Regions from separate parts of the Pseudomonas sp. L-22-4S-12 genome, predicted to be linked through region 2. Evidence: predicted binding sites of a transcription regulator. Region 2 holds the regulator's gene; each other region holds the start of a gene.
The links. Region 2 encodes FliA, which starts transcription of late flagellar genes. Its sites were predicted from a motif close to CTAAAGTTTNNNNNNNNNNNGCCGNTAA; they were not measured.
Positions count from the first base shown of each region.

Region 1: the regulator FliA is predicted to act here: its motif matches at 3,400-3,427, upstream of F3I16_RS15795 (methyl-accepting chemotaxis protein).
Region 3: the regulator FliA is predicted to act here: its motif matches at 2,871-2,898, upstream of motA (flagellar motor stator protein MotA).

Region 1 is NZ_WELL01000006.1:200,747-206,188, reverse strand. Features, by position in the region: gene F3I16_RS15815 (branched-chain amino acid ABC transporter substrate-binding protein) at 1-907, opposite strand, end outside; gene F3I16_RS15810 (DUF1993 family protein) at 1,231-1,737, opposite strand; gene F3I16_RS15805 (DUF1294 domain-containing protein) at 1,816-2,520, opposite strand; gene F3I16_RS15800 (undecaprenyl-diphosphate phosphatase) at 2,525-3,358, opposite strand; gene F3I16_RS15795 (methyl-accepting chemotaxis protein) at 3,557-5,191, shown strand; gene F3I16_RS15790 (hypothetical protein) at 5,199-5,442, shown strand, end outside.
Region 2 is NZ_WELL01000004.1:202,429-207,870, forward strand. Features, by position in the region: gene F3I16_RS12220 (protein phosphatase CheZ) at 20-808, opposite strand; gene F3I16_RS12225 (chemotaxis response regulator CheY) at 828-1,202, opposite strand; gene fliA (RNA polymerase sigma factor FliA) at 1,284-2,030, opposite strand; gene fleN (flagellar synthesis regulator FleN) at 2,027-2,860, opposite strand; gene flhF (flagellar biosynthesis protein FlhF) at 2,957-4,282, opposite strand; gene flhA (flagellar biosynthesis protein FlhA) at 4,295-5,442, opposite strand, start outside.
Region 3 is NZ_WELL01000001.1:1,096,041-1,101,482, forward strand. Features, by position in the region: gene asd (archaetidylserine decarboxylase) at 1-401, opposite strand, end outside; gene F3I16_RS04950 (rhodanese-like domain-containing protein) at 414-1,229, opposite strand; gene F3I16_RS04955 (HDOD domain-containing protein) at 1,317-2,834, opposite strand; gene motA (flagellar motor stator protein MotA) at 2,953-3,804, shown strand; gene motB (flagellar motor protein MotB) at 3,810-4,835, shown strand; gene rsgA (small ribosomal subunit biogenesis GTPase RsgA) at 4,916-5,442, opposite strand, start outside.

The sequences.
Region 1 (5,442 bases), on a different contig from region 2:
CCTCGGGCTCGAAGCCATTGGCGCGGAACTTCTCGATCACCGCCTTGCCTTCCGGCAGCTGGCGCGGGTCGGCGCCGAAGGTCATCAGCACGCCCTTGGTGTACTGCGGGCCGCCGGCGGTGGTGACCATTTCGTCGGTCACCACGCAGTCGCCAGACACGAAGGCGGCGGTGACGCCCTGCTCACGCATCTGCCGCACCAGCGGGCCGGCCTCCGGGTGGCAACCGCCGAAGTAGACCACCTCGGCACCCGCCGAGCGGATCTTGGTGACCAGGGCATTGAAGTCCTTCTCGCCGCGGGTCAGGCCCTCGTACAGCACCGGCTCGATGCCGCGCTTGGCCAAGTGCGCCTTGGTCGCGTCGGCCAGGCCCTGGCCGTAGGTGTCCTTGTCGTGGATCACCGCGATCTTCTTGGCCTTGAGCTTGTCCACCAGGTAGTCGGCGGCCACTACGCCCTGCTGGTCGTCGCGGCCGCACATGCGGAACATGCCGGGCAGGCCGCGCTCGGTCACCTGCGGGTTGGTCGAGGCCGGGGTGATGGCGATGACGCCCGCCTCGTCGTACACCTCGGAGGCCGGCATGGTCGAGGAGGAACAGAAGTGGCCGATCACGCCGGCCGCCTTGTCCGAATCCACCAGACGGTTGGCCACCGCCACGGCCTGCTTCGGCTCGCAGGCGTCGTCGGCCTTGACCAGCTTGATCATCTCGCCGTTCACCCCGCCGGCGGCGTTGATGTCCTCGGCGGCCTGGCTGGCGCCCCGCCAGTACTGCTCGCCGAACGAGGCGTTGGGGCCGGTGTGCGGACCCGCCACGCCGATGACCACATCGGCCAGGGTGAAGGAAGAAGCGCCCATCGCGGTGCTGACAGCGAGAGCCAGAAAGCCTTTTCTGAAAATCTTCTGCGACATGGTAACTCCTGAGGTTTTAGGTAGTGGCAACCTGCGACAGCAAGGCTTGTGCCAGCGCCGCCCTCAAAAATCCAAGCAGAAAATTCGGAGAAACGTTAATAAACAAGCAGGGTTTTATGAAAAAAATTTCGCAGCACTTTCAGGGCTTGCGCTTTCGGGGAAAGCGCAGCCGCCATTTCGCCGGGGCCGCGCTTTACTTTCGGTAACGATGCCGGGCGCCGCGCTTGGCCGCCCAAATTCAGTGCGGCGAATCCACCCAGCCGCACCAGCAACCAACAGTCGCCGAAGCGGATCGGCAGGCGGGCCGGCCTGTCGCCAGGCCGTCAGGTACGCCCGAGGAAATCCATCTTGCCGATCTCCAAGCCATTGTGGCGCAGGATGGCGTAGGCGGTGGTGAGGTGGAAATAGAAGTTCGGCAGGACGAAATGCAGCAGGTAGTCCTGGCCGCTGAACTTCAGCTCGGCACCGGGAAAGCGGATCACCACCTCGCGCTCCTCGCTGCCGTCGATCTGTGCGGGACTGAAGCCCTGGATAAAGTCCAGGGTCTTCTGGATCCGCGCCTGCAGCTCGGCAAAGCTGCTCTCGCTATCGGCGAAGCTGGGAATCTCCGCCCCGGCCAGGCGCGCCGCGCAGCCCTTGGCCGCATCGCTGGCGATCTGCACCTGGCGGGTCAGCGGGTGCATGTCCGGTGCCAGGCGGGCATTGAGCAGCACCGCCGGGTCGATCTTCTTCGCGTCGGCATACACGGCCGCCTTGTCGAGGATGGCTGCAAGATTGCCGAACATGCGCACGAAGACCGGGATGGAAGCCTGATACATGGAAAGAGACATCGAGGGAGCTCCTGAGCCAAGGGTTGGGTCTGCCCTGCCAGGTTAGCTGTGGATTCGCCTCTCGTGCCAGTCGCCTGGCTAGCGCAGCAGCGGCAGCCAGGCCTGCAGGTGGCCAGCCAGGAAACGCCCGTCCAGCAACAGCTGGTCGAACCAGAACGCCTGGTGCAGCAGCACGATCGCCCAGAACACCAGCTGGAACGAGAGCTTGCGCGTCTTGTGGCGCAACAGCTGCTGCGCCAGCAGGGCGCCCGGCCAGCCGCCGAGCAGTTCGGTGACGTGCAGGTAGTTCTCCGGGGTGCGCCAGCGCCCCGCTTGCGCACTGCGCTTGTCGTGCCAGTACTGGGCGAAGCTGATCAGGCTGAGCAGCGGATAGGCACCCAGCGCCCAGAGGGCGCCGGAGCCGAGGAACAGCTGCAGGGCGCCGATGGCCGGCAGGCCGCACAGGGCCACGAACAGCAGCAGCTTGAGCGGCCGCTGGCGGATGGCTGGCTGGTGCTTGCGCGCCGCAGGACGCGGGCTGGCAGCCGGCTGGCGCGGCTTGCGGCGAATGGCCGGGCGATCCAGGCTGAGCCCCTCGAAGCGCATGTGCTCGGCGCGCAAGCGCCCCTGGGAGTCCTTGCCCGGCACGAACAGCACCGTCTCGCCCGGCTGCGGGCGGCGCTCGCCACGCAGCGCCGAGATATGCACGAACCACTGTTCGCCGCCCTGCTCCGCCTGGATGAAGCCGAAGCCCTTGGCATCGTTCCAGCTTTTCAGGGTGCCGCGTCGCTCCGTCGCCAGCATGCCGTCAGTGGGCCTGTACCGTGGACCAGTCGATCAGGCCGAACAGCCAGGTGGCCAGGATCAGCAGGCCGAAGCCGATGCGGTACCAGGCGAACACCGCATAGCTGTGGTTGGCGATGAACTTGAGCAGCGCGCGCACGGCGATCATGGCGAAGACGAACGACACCACGAAGCCCAGGGCGAACACCGGCAGGTCGCCGGGCTGGAACAGCTCGCGGTACTTGTAGCCGGAATAGACCGCCGCGCCGACCATGGTCGGCATGGCCAGGAAGAAGGAAAACTCGGTGGCGGCGCGGCGCGACAGGCCGAACAGCAGGCCGCCGATGATCGTCGAGGCAGAGCGCGAAGTGCCGGGAATCATCGCCAGGCACTGGGCGCAGCCGATCTTCAGGGCTTCCTTCCAGGTCATGTCGTCGACTTCCTCGACTGTCACCTCATGCTGGCGCTGCTCGGCCCAGAGAATGATCACCCCGCCGACCACCAGGGCCGCCGCCACTGTGATCGGGTTGAACAGGTAGTGGTGGATCTGGTCGGAAAAGGCCACGCCAAGCACCACCGCCGGCATGAAGGCGATCAGCAGGTTGGCGGTGAAGCGCTGCGCCTGCGCCTGCTTGGGCACATTGAACACCACCTCGAGGATCTTGCGGCGGTACTCCCAGACCACTGCGAGGATGGCGCCGAGCTGGATGATGATGTTGAAGGCCTTGGCCCGGTCGCCGCCGAAGCCGATCAGATCGGCGACGATGATCTGGTGGCCGGTGCTGGAAATCGGCAGGAACTCGGTCAAACCTTCGACGATACCCAGAATCAGTGCCTGAAAGGCGACCCACAAATCCATGAAATCCTCGCAATACCCGCCGGCATGGCAGGCGAGACAAATTAATGTTGCCGAATATTCGGCCGAAAAAAAGGCAGCGCATCCTATCAGAGGCGCCCCGACTGTGCCGCCCTTGCCAACAGCTAATTGAACAGCTTCTAGACTCAGTGTCTGCTGAGCCCCGAAGCCTGCCCTAAGAAGAAGTGGAGTCACCTGCCCATGAACAGTCTGCGCCGCCTGCCGATCAATCGTCGCCTGTGGCTGATCCTGCTCAGTTCCATCCTCATGCTGCTGGCCCTGACGGCGCTGATGCTGAAGCAGACCTACGACGACCTGTACGCGGCCAAGGCCCTGAAAACCCGCGAGGTGGTGGAAACCGCCAGCGGCATCCTGCGCCACTTCCAGGCCCTGGAAAGCGCCGGCAGCCTGCCGCGGGCCGAGGCGCAGCAACAGGCCATGCAGCTGGTGCGCGGCCTGCGCTATGACCAGGACGATTATTTCTGGATCAACGACCTGACCCCGCAGATGATCATGCACCCGGCCAACCCCAAGCTCGAAGGGCAGAACCTGGCGAACATGAAGGACCCGGACGGCAAGTTCCTGTTCAACGACATGGTCGCCGTGGCGAAACGCCAGGGCGCCGGCCTGGTCGACTACCGCTGGCCCAAGCCGGGCGCCGCGGAACCGCTGCCCAAGGTGTCCTATGTCCAGCTGTTCGAGCCCTGGGGCTGGATCATCGGCTCCGGCATCTACCTCGACGACATGCAGGCCGAGTTCCGCCAGCAGGCCCTGCGCGCCCTGGGCGTGCTGCTGCTGATCAGCGTGCTGCTCGGCGCCCTGGTCATCCTCATCGTGCGCAGCATCGCCCGACCGCTGGACGAAGCGGTCGACGCCATGGCCAACATCGCCAGCGGCGAAGCCGACCTGACCCGCAGCATGGACCACAGCGGCGGCGACGAGCTGACCGCCCTGGGCAGCCACTTCAACGCCTTCACCGGCAAGCTGCGCGGCGTCATCAGCCAGTCGCTGCAGGCCGCCGGCGCCCTCGACCAGGCCTCGCAGTCGCTGGGCGAAGTGGCCAGTAGCGCCCAGCAGCACAGCCAGCAGCAGTCGCAGCAGATGGAGCTGGTGGCGACCGCGATCAACGAGGTGTCCTATGCCGTGCAGGACGTGGCGAAGAACGCCGAACACGCGGCCGGCGAGGTGCGCCTGGCCGAGGAGCAGGCCCAGCAGGGCCAGCAGAATATCGCAAGCAGCCTGCGCCAGATCGACCAGCTGTCCAGCACCATCGACCAGGCGGTCGAGGTGATCAGCACCCTCGCCGCCGAGAGCACGCAGATCGGCAGCGTGCTGGAGGTCATCCGCTCGATTGCCGAGCAGACCAACCTGCTGGCCCTCAACGCCGCCATCGAGGCCGCCCGCGCCGGCGAGCAGGGCCGCGGTTTTGCCGTGGTCGCCGACGAGGTGCGCCTGCTGGCCCAGCGCACCCAGCAGTCCACCGCCGAGATCCAGGGCATGATCGAGCGCCTGCAGGGCAACTCGGAAGCCGCGGTCAAGGTGATCAACGCCAGCAGCCAGGCCTCGCTGCAAACGGTCGAACAGGCGCGGCAGGCCGGCGAGAGCCTCAGCCAGATCGCCAGTTCACTGCGTAACCTCACGGGCTTGAATGCTTCGATCGCCAGTGCCACCCTGCAACAATCGCACGTAGTCGAAGATATCAACCACAATGTCACCCAGGCGGCCTCGCTGGCACATGAAAATGCCCTGGCCGCCGATCAATCCAGCCAGGCCAGCCAGCATCTGGGCCAGCTGGCAGGACAACTGAGCCAGTTGCTGGGGCAATTTCGTGTATGAGGGCTGAATGAGCAGCATGGAACATCAGGAAGTCGATCTGAATCGACCGCAAAACCAGGACCTGATCTGGGACATGAACAGCATCGCCCGGCGCGAGCTGGCCGAACGCTTCATCAAGCTGTTCGAGAATCGCCTGTGCGTCTATTCCGAGTCCGTGCGCCAGCTGTACACCAACTACAACCTGCACTTCCCCAGCGACCAGGGCCGCAAGATGGTGGTGCTGCCCAACCCCTACGCCTTCCATGACACCC
Region 2 (5,442 bases):
CAAAGGCTCTGTTAGAGCCTTAAAATCCCAGGCTGGACAGCAGATCGTCGACATCGTCCTGACTGGACGCGACGTCTTCACGCTTATCGGCATGAATCTGCGGACCTTCACCCCGGGAAGGCTCTTTTTGTTGTTCTTGCTCGGCGCGCAGCACGTCATGGTCATGCTGGATGCCCGCAAAACGATCGACATGACTGGCCATCAGCACCAGCTTGAGCAGATTGCTCTCCACCTCGGTGACCAACTGGGTCACGCGCTTGATCACCTGGCCGGTCAGGTCCTGGTAATCCTGGGCCAGCATGATGTCGTTCAGGTGGCCGGAGAGTTTCTGGCTGTCGCGCTCGCTACGGGCGAGGAACAACTCGATACGCTTGGCCAACTCGCGGAAGGCGTCGGCCCCCAGCTCGCGGCGCATGAAGCGCCCCCAGTCGGCATTCAGGCTCTGCGCCTCGTCACCCAGGTCGTTGACCAGCGGTGCGCTCTGCTCGACCAGATCCATGGTGCGATTGGCCGCTTTCTCGGTCATCTGCACCACGTAGGACAGCCGCTCGGTGGCGTCGCTGATCTGCGAGACCTCCTGGGCGTGCGGATTGCGCGGATCGATCTGGAAGTTGACGATGGCGTTGTGCAGTTCGCGCGTCAGCCGGCCGACTTCCTGGTACAGCCCCCGGTCGCGGGTCTGGTTGAGTTCGTGGATCAGTTGCACCGCTTCGCCAAAACGACCTTTTTCCAGGCTGTCGACGAGTTGCGTTGCATGCAGCTTCAGGGTCGATTCAAGCTCGCCCAGAGAGGAGTCATCGTGTGCCATAGCGCCCTCGTGGCGAACATCAGCCGTTAACCCGTTCGAAGATCTTCTCGATCTTCTCCTTGAGCACCTGGGCCGTGAACGGCTTGACCACGTAGCCATTCACCCCGGCCTGTGCGGCCTCGATGATCTGGTCACGCTTGGCCTCGGCGGTCACCATCAGCACCGGCAGGGTTTTCAGGCGTTCGTCGGCGCGTACTGCGCGCAGCAGGTCGATGCCGGTCATGCCCGGCATGTTCCAGTCGGTCACCAGGAAGTCGAAGCTGCCGCTCTGCAGCATCGGCAGCGCGGTGACCCCGTCATCCGCTTCGGCGGTATTGGTGAAACCCAAATCACGCAAGAGGTTCTTGATGATCCGTCGCATCGTCGAAAAGTCGTCAACGATGAGGATTTTCATGTTCTTGTCCAAGTCGACCTCCGTACAGTCCTAAACGCCCTCGGCCCCCGGGGACGTCGCAATCGTGAAACCGGTTGCCCTTCAGCTCGCCCGCCACTCGCCCAGACGTGCGCGCAAACGCGCGGCGCACTGGCTGTGCAGCTGGCTGACACGGGACTCGCTGACTCCCAGGACCTCACCGATTTCCTTGAGATTCAGTTCTTCGTCGTAATACAGCGCTATAACCAGACGCTCGCGCTCCGGCAGGTTGGCGATGGCATCGGCCAGCGCCGCCTGGAAGCGTTCATCTTCCAGCTCATGCAAGGGTTCGGTCTGGGTGCTCCCGGTGTCTTCCTGCATGCCGCCATGTTCGCCGTCCTGCACCAGGTCGTCGAAACTGAACAGACGGCTGCCCAAAGTGTCGCCAAGGATGCCGTAGTAATCCTCGAGACTCAATTGGAGTTCGGCCGCAACCTCTTGATCTTTAGCGTCTCTGCCGGTTCTCGCCTCAATCTTTCGGATCGCGTCGCTGACCATGCGGGTATTGCGGTGCACCGAACGCGGCGCCCAATCGCCCTTGCGCACCTCGTCGAGCATGGCGCCACGGATGCGAATGCCGGCATAGGTTTCGAAACTGGCGCCCTTGCCGCCGTCATATTTCTTCGAGGCTTCGAGCAGGCCGATCATGCCGGCCTGGATCAGGTCATCCACCTGCACGCTGGCCGGCAGACGCGCCAGCAGGTGGTAGGCAATGCGCTTGACCAGAGGCGCATAGCGTTCGATCAATTGGTGCTGGGAATCCTGCGCCTGGGCCTTGCTGTACATACGGAGTCCACTGGCTGCTGTCATACCGCGGAACCCGCGACCGGCTGCTGCACCAGACGCTCGACGAAAAACTCCAGATGGCCGCGCGGGTTGGCCGGCAACGGCCAGGTGTCGACTTTCTGGGCGATCGCCTTGAACGCCAGTGCGCACTTCGAGCGCGGGAAAGCTTCATAGACCGCGCGCTGCTTCTGCACGGCTTTGCGCACCGACTCGTCGTACGGTACGGCGCCCACATACTGCAGGGCCACATCGAGGAAGCGGTCGGTGACCTTGGTCAGCTTAGCAAACAGGTTGCGGCCTTCCTGGGGGCTGTGGGCCATGTTGGCCAGCACGCGGAAACGGCTCATGCCGTAGTCGCGATTGAGCAGCTTGATCAGGGCGTAGGCGTCGGTGATCGAGGTCGGCTCGTCGCAGACCACCACGATGACTTCCTGGGCGGCGCGGACGAAGCTGACCACGCCATCGCCGATCCCCGCGGCGGTGTCGATCACCAGCACATCGAGGTTCTCGCTGATATCGCTGAACGCCTGGATCAGCCCGGCGTGCTGCATGGGGGTCAGCTGCACCATGCTCTGCGTGCCGGAGGCGGCCGGCACGATGCGGATGCCGCCCGGCCCCTGGATCAGCACGTCCTTGAGGTCACACTCGCCGGATATCACATCGGCCAGGGTGCGTTTGGCGGTCAGGCCGAGCAGCACGTCGACATTGGCCAGGCCCAGGTCGGCGTCCATCAGCATGACCCGACGGCCGAGGTCGGCCAGGGCCAGCGACAGATTCACCGACACGTTGGTCTTGCCGACGCCACCCTTGCCGCCGGTTACGGCGATCACCTGTACGGGATGCATACTACCCATGTTCTCTACACACCTTGTCTTGCCTGGACTGGGCCGGTCGGGCAACTCCACCGACCGCTCCTCAACACTAGAACGCCTTGCTCAGCACCGCTCGCCCTAACCCGCCCGGCGCGCCGGATTCTGGTACAGGCCGGCGAATACGTCCGCCATGGCTTCCTCGCTCGGATCTTCCGCGCTTTGCAGGCTGACCGCCCGGCTCACCAGTTGGTGGCTGCGCGGCAGTTGCAGATCGTCCGGAATCTTAGGCCCATCAGTCAGATAGGCTACCGGTAGATGCTGGCTGATAGCCAGCCCTAAAACCTCGCCGAGGCTGGTGGCTTCATCCAGCTTGCTCAGGATGCAACCCGCCAGACCGCAGCGCTTGTAGCTGTGGTACGCCGCCTTGAGCACCTGGCTCTGGCTGGTGGCGGCCAGCACCAGGTAATTCTTGGCATTCACGCCGCGCCCGGCGAGACTTTCCAGCTGCATGCGCAGGGCCGGGTCGTTGCCCGGCAGGCCGGCGGTGTCGATCAGCACCACGCGCTTGCGCGCCAGCGGCGCCAGGGCCTGGACCAGCGACTGGCCGGGGTCGACCTGGGTCACCGACACATCGAGGATGCGCCCGAGGGTCTTCAGCTGCTCCTGGGCACCGATGCGGAAGCTGTCCATGCTCACCAGGGCGATGCTCTGCGGGCCGTACTTGAGCACGTAGCGCGCGGCCAGCTTGGCCAGGGTGGTGGTCTTGCCCATGCCGGCCGGGCCGACCAGAGCGATCACCCCGCCCTCCTCCAGCGGCTCGACCTTCGGCGTGCGAATCGCGTGGGCCAGGTGCGCCAGCAGCATGCGCCAGGCTTGGCGCGGCTCGGCGACCTTGCCGACGCGCTCCAGCAGCGCCTTGGAAATCTCGGCGGACAGGCCCATGCGCTGCAGGCGGCGCCACAGGTTGGCCTGTTCCGGCTTGCGGGTCTGCATCTGGCCCCAGGCAATCGAGCCCAGCTGCACTTCGATCAGCTCGCGCAGGCCATTGAGTTCGAAGCGCATGGCATCGATGGCACCCTGGTCGGCGCCGGTCCGCTGCGGAGCCGCCGCCACTGGCGCCGGTGCCGGGCGCTGAGCCTTGACGGCAGTGGCCGGCAGCTCGGGGGCGATCAGCGACTCGTTGGCGAACAGCTGGCGGTCCTTGCGCTCGTCGGCCACGGCGCGGCTGGCCAGGTCGGCCTGGGCATTGGCGATCTTCGCCTGGGTCTTGCGCAGTTCGGCTTCCAGCGCCGGGTTGGGCTGGCGCGCCGGCTCGGCGGGCAGCTGATAGTCCAGCGCGGCAGTCAGCTCGACCCCGCCGGCCACCCGGCGATTGCCGATGATGGCGGCGTCGGCGCCCAGTTCGTCACGCACCAGTTTCATGGCGGTACGCATATCGGCGGCGAAGAAGCGTTTGACTTGCATGGCTTAGAACCCTCAGTTCTGGCCCACCGTCGCAACGATGGTGACCTGCTTGTTATCCGGTATTTCCTGGTAGGCCAGTACATGCATGCTCGGTACGGCGAGTCGCGCAAAGCGCGAGAGCATCGCCCGAACCGGGCCGGCCACCAGCAGGATCACCGGTTTGCCGAGCATTTCCTGGCGCTGCGCCGCATCCACCAGGGAGCGTTGCAGCTTTTCAGCCATTCCGGGTTCGAGGAGGATGCCGTCCTCGGAGCCCTGACCGGCCTTCTGCAGGCTATTCAGCAAAATCTGTTCCAACCTGGGCTCCAGAGTGATCACAGGCAGCTCCGGCTCTAGTCCCACAACGCTTTGCACGATTGCACGGGCCAGCGCGACGCGAACTGCGGCGACCATCGCGGCGGGATCTTGACTCTTTGGCGCCACGTTGGCGATGGCTTCGGCGATGGTGCGGATGTCGCGTACCGGCACCTGTTCCTGCAGCAGCGACTGCAGCACCTTGAGCAGGGTCGACAGCGACACCAGCCCCGGCACCAGCTCCTCGGCCAGCTTCGGCGAGCTCTTGGCCAGCAGCTGCATGAGCTGTTGCACTTCCTCGTGGCCGAGCAGCTCGTGGGCGTGCTTGTGCAGCACCTGGTTGAGGTGGGTGGCAACCACGGTGCTGGCGTCGACCACCGTGTAGCCGAGCGACTGTGCCTGGTCACGCTGGGTCGGATCGATCCACACCGCCTCCAGGCCGAACGCCGGATCCTTGGCGGCGATGCCGTTGAGCGGGCCGAACACCTGCCCCGGGTTGATCGCCAGCTCGCGCTCGGGATAGACCTCGGCCTCGGCCACGCTGACGCCCATCAGGGTCAGGCGGTAGGCGTTGGGCAGCAGATCGAGGTTGTCGCGGATATGCACCGAGGGCATGAGGAAGCCCATTTCCTGAGAGAGCTTCTTGCGCACCCCCTTGATCCGCGCCAGCAACTGCCCGCCCTGGGCCCGGTCGACCAGCGGAATCAGGCGGTAGCCGACCTCCAGGCCGACCATGTCCACCGGGGTCACGTCGTCCCAGCCCAGTTCCTTGACCTCCTGGGCCCTCTGCGCCGGCAGCAGCTCCTGCTGGCGCTGGACTTCCTTGACCTCCTCGTCCTTGACCTTGCGCTGCTTGTTGGCGATCC
Region 3 (5,442 bases), on a different contig from region 2:
TCGCCGCCCATGAACGGGCTGGCGCGCTCGACGTCGCCGCCCAGCAGCTCCAGCACGCTGAAGCTGTGGCCCTTGGCCTGGAAGCAGCGGCCCTGCTCGATCGGCCCGAGCTGGCTGACCGCGCCGTCGGCGGGGCTGAGGATGGCGCCGGGGCTGGCGTCCAGCTGGCGCGCGCCGTCTTTCAGGGCGCGGGTGAAGAAGGCGTTGAAGTGCTCGTAGGCCGTCAGGTCTTCGACCTGGGCCTCGCTCATGTTGACCTGGTACTGCTTGGCGAACCAGCCGATCAGGCGGTCCTTGAACCAGGCGGCGCGGCATTCGGCGGCGCAGCCGATCAGGCGCGACAGCAGGTGGTGCGGCAGCAGGTACTGGCTGAGGATGAACAGGCGCTGTTTCATGAAGATTCCTTGAATCGGTTAAGACTCGACCGGGGTGTCGGGATGGTTGCCCCACTCGGACCAGGAGCCGGCGTAGGCCTTGACCCGCGGGTAGCCGAGGGCCTTGGCCGCCAGGTAGGTGAAGCCCGAGCGGCGGTGGGTCTGGCAGTGGGTGATCAGTTCCTTGTCCGGGGTGATGCCCAGTCGGGCGAGTACCGCGGCCAGGTCGGTGCGGATGCGCAGGTCGCGCTGGGCGTCCATGCCGGCGGTCCACTCGAAGTTGACGGCCCCCGGAATATGCCCGCCCTTGGCGGCCAGGACTTTCTCGCCGCTGAATTCGGCGGGCGAGCGCGCGTCCCAGATCGCCAGGTCGCTGGCGCCCAGGCGGCTCTGCAGGTATTCGCGGCTGGCGGTGGGCGCGTCGTGCAGGGTCAGGCTGACCTGCGCGGTGCCGGCGGCCGGCTGGGCCTGGCTGAGTTCGCGGCCTTCGCCGAGCCAGGCCTGCAGGCCGCCGTTGAGGTAGTGGTAGTGGCGGTGGCCGATCACGTCGAGCAGCCAGATGAAGCGCCCGGCCCAGCCGCCGCCCTCGTCGTCGTAGACCACGTAGACCGCGTCCGGGCGATGGCCCAGTTCGCCGAACAGGGCTTCCAGCTGCGCCCGCTCCGGCAGCAGGCCGGGCGCCGGTGGCAGGCCCAGCTGGGTGCGCTTGCTGTCGACCCAGTGGGCGCCGGGAATATGCCCCTGGGCATAGCGCGCGGCACTGCTCAGGTCGACCAGGATCAACTCGGCGGCCTGCAGGCGCGCGGCCAGCTCGGCCGGTTCGATGACCAGCGGCAGGGTGGAGAAGGCGGACATGGGAAGCCTCCGGCAACGGGGAAAAGGCGCGATTGTAGCGGAAGACCAGGGTCTGTTCGCGGTTCGCGAACGAAACGGCAACAGACCCTAGGTGCCGCGGCGGGCAAAGCTGGCCAGGGCACGCTCGATGCACTGGGCGGTCTTGGCGAACACCTGCAGCTGGCTGTCGCTGATCGGGGCGCCCTGCTGGTCGGCCACCAGCAGCATCACCACCCGGCCGTTGCTGGCCAGCGAGCGCAGCAGCAGGTGCTCGCCGCTGAACAGGGCCTTCAGGCTGCCCGGCAGCAGGGCGGAGAACTGGGCGATATTGGCCGGGCTCAGGCGCAGTTGCCCGGGCTGGCTGAGCAGGCGCTGGAGTACCTGGCTGTGCGCCGGGTCGAGGCGCAGCTGGGCGGCTTCCGCCGGCAGGCCGGCGGCCTGCTGGGTCATCAGCCGGCTCTGCGTGCGGTCGGCCAGCAGCACCAGGATGCGCTGCATGCCGGCGGCCTGCAGGGCGCCGCGTGCGCAATCGGTCAGCTGCAGCACGTTGGCGAAGCCGGACGGGTTGGCCAGCAGGCGTGCGCAATGCTCCTTCCACAGTTCCAGCTCGCCCTTGACTGCCGCGGGCGGGGGCCGGTGCTGCAGGCGGCAGCCGTCCCAGGGCCAGAGCAGGGCCTCGGCGGGGTGCCAGAGGCCGGGCTGGGCATGCTGGTGGGCGCTGTGTACGGCCTGCTGGTGCACCAGCGGCTGCAGCTCGCCGAGGGCCACGTGCAGGTACAGCCCGGTCAGACGCTGCCAGCGCAGGTGGTGCTGGCAGCTCCAGTTGTGGTGGGCGGAGAGCGCCAGGCCGTTGGCCAGCAGGATGCTGTTGCCCGGCAGGGTCAGCCAGCGGCGCAGGTGCGGGTCGGCATCGAGCAACTGCTGCTGGTGCAGGGGGTGTTCGTTGTCGTGGGCGATATGCAGGGCCTTGACCAGCAGGCGGCGGTCCGCGACCAGCAGGCGGTAGCCCTGGACTATCCATTCCGGCAGGCGCCAGTGGCGGGCCAGGGCCAGACACAGCTGCAGCAGGGGCGCGCCGAGCAGTTCGCGCTCGACCCGGCTGGCCGGCTCGCCCTGGCCCAGCACCCGCCGCTCCCAGGCCTCGAACAGCTGCGGGTAGGCCATGACCAGTGGCCACAGCGGGGCGAGGAACAGCAGGCTGCCCCAGTGGATCTCCTGCCACAGGCGGGCCAGGCGGTTGGCGAACAGGCCGTTGGCCTGCTGCGAGGCGTGCTGGCTGATCAGCAGCAGCTGGCGCAGGGCCAGGGGGATCTGCGCCTCGTCGACCACCGGCATCTGGTTCAGCAGGGTCTCGGCGCGGCTCAGGCCGAGGCGGTTGAGTGCCATCTCCAGGCTCTCCGCCGGCTCGCTGAAGCTGTTGCTGCTGCGATTGGCTTCGCGCAGCAGCAGCAGGGCGATGGCCGGGCTGTGCTGCATCTGCTCGGCGATCTCGCGCAGCGAGCGGCGGCTGTCGACCAGGGTGCGGCGTACGCGTTCGTGCTGGTCGGCGGCAACCGGCAGGCGAATGGCGTCCAGCTGCTTGAGCCAGGCGTCGAGGGTGCGTGGAGCGGCTTTGGAAGTGGGCATGCAGATTGAGCCAAACTGGCTTTTCGCCTTTACTGCCTATAGTCTGGCGCAATACTTCCGATAAATAGAAGGGTTGTTTTGCATAACCCTTCCGACTGACTCTTCAAGCTCATCTCCCATGGCAAAAATCCTCGGCATCTTGGTCGTATTCGGCAGCGTGCTCGGCGGCTTCATCCTGTCCGGCGGCAAGTTCATGGCGCTGATCCACCCCTTCGAGGTGATGATCATCGGCGGCGCCGCCCTGGGCGCCTTCCTGCAGGCCAACCCGGGCAGCACCTTCATGACCGTCTTCAAGAAGTCGTTGAAGATGTTCAGCTCGCGCTTCACCCACACCTTCTACCTGGAGGTGCTGAAGCTGCTCTACGAAATTCTCAACAAGAGTCGCCGCGAAGGCATGATGGCCATCGAGGCGGATGTCGAAGACCCCAACGCCAGCCCGATCTTCAGCAAGTACCCCTCGGTGCTCAAGGATGCGGGGATGACCGCCTTCATCTGCGATTACCTGCGCATCATGTCGTCCGGCAACATGGCGCCGCACGAGCTGGAGAACCTCTTCGACATGGAGCTCAACGGCCTCAAGGAAGAGCTGGAACACCCGGCCCATGCGGTGGCCAAGGTGGCCGACGGCATGCCGGCCATGGGTATCGTCGCGGCGGTGCTGGGCATCGTGATCACCATGTCGATCCTCGCCTCCGCGGACAACGCGCAGATCGGCGAGAAGGTCGGTACCGCCCTGGTCGGGACCTTCCTCGGCATCCTCGCCTCCTACGGCTTCTTCGGCCCGCTCTCCGGTGCCCTGGAACACGATGCCAAGGAAGAACTGAACCTGTACGAGGCGATCAAGGCCACGCTGGTGGCTTCCGCTTCCGGCATGCCGCCGACGCTGGCTGTGGAGTTCGGGCGCAAGGTGCTGTTTCCCGCGCACCGGCCGAGCTTCAGCGAGCTCGAGCAGGCCATGCGCGGTAACTAAGGGCCATGGAAAACAACCAGCCAATCATCGTCAAGCGGGTCAAGAAGACCGCTGGCGGTCACCATGGCGGCGCCTGGAAAATCGCCTTCGCCGACTTCGCCACGGCGATGATGGCGTTCTTCCTGGTGATGTGGCTGATGAGTTCGGCCACCCCCGAGCAGAAGAAGGCCATCTCCGGTTACTTCCAGGACCCCATCGGCTTCACCGAGAGTGCCAGCCCCCATGTGATCGACCTCGGCGGCACGCCGACGCCGGCCCCGGACCGCACCCTCAATCCCGAGGTGAAAGACGCCCCGGATGCCCAGGAGGCGGCGATCGACGCGCAGACCGAGGCGCAGCAGGAAGTCAGCGCCAGCCAGGCCGAAGAGCTCGCCGAGCAGGTCGAGCGCGAGCGCCTGGAAATGCTCCTGCAGGAGCTGCAGACCAAGGTCGACGAGAATCCGCAGCTGCAGAAGTTCAAGGACCAGATCCTCTTCGAGATCACCCAGGATGGCCTGCGCATCCAGATCATGGATGCCGAGAACCGGCCGATGTTCGACCTCGGCAGCGCCCGCCTGCAGCCCTATTTCGAGGACATCCTGCTGATCCTCGCCGAGACCATCAAGGAAGTGCCGAACAAGATCAGCGTCAGCGGCCATACCGATGCCAAGCCGTTTGCCGCCGATGGCGAGTTCGGCAACTGGGAGCTGTCCGCCAACCGTGCCAATGCCGCGCGGCGGGCCTTGGTCGCCGGGGGCTACCCGGACGAGCGCGTGGCGCGGGTGGTCGGTTACGCCTCGTCGGCGCTGTTCGATCGTCAGGACCCGCTCAACCCGGTGAACCGGCGCATCGACATCACCGTGCTGACCAAGAAGGCGCAGCGCGCCATCGAGGGCGAGCAGGAGCAGCAGGGTGACGCGCGGCCTGCCGAGGGCGCCACGCCGGCCGACCCGGTGCCGGCGGCCGATGCCCCGGTGCAGCCGCCGGAGCTGCGCCAGAAGCTGAACATCTTCGAGGATGGCGCGCTGCAGTTCGACGAGCCCAGGGAGTAGGCGGCTCGCGTCGCGTGCGGGACTGCACGATGAAAAAGGCCGCGATGATCGCGGCCTTGTCGTTTCTACCGGGGCGGGGCTCAGTATTCCGCCTCGGGCAGGCTGGCAATGATGTGCCGGTAGCTGGCCATGCGCTGCGGCTGTATGCGGCCATCCTCGAGGGCCCTGAGCAGGGCGCAGCCGGGCTCGCGGTCGTGCTTGCAGTCGCGGAAGCGACAGGTGCCGAGCAGGTCGCGGAACTCGATGAAGCCGGCCTCGACGTCGTCGCGGCTGACATGGCCGAGGCCGAATTCGCGAATGCCGGGGGAGTCGATCAGCTCGCCGCCGCCGGGGAAGTGGAACAGCCGCGCGGTGGTGGTGGTGTGGGTGCCCTTGCCGGTGACTTCCGACAACGGGCCGACGCGGGTGTCGACGCCGGGCAGCAGGCTGTTGACCAGCGACGACTTGCCGACCCCGGACTGGCCGACGAACACGCTGACGTGGCCGTCCAGGCGCTTGCGCAGTTCATCCATTCCGCCGCCTTCGTGGGCCGATACTTCCAGCAGCGGGTAGCCGAGCTGGCGGTAGGTGGCGAGCAGGCCATTGAGGTGCGCGGCATTTTCCGCGT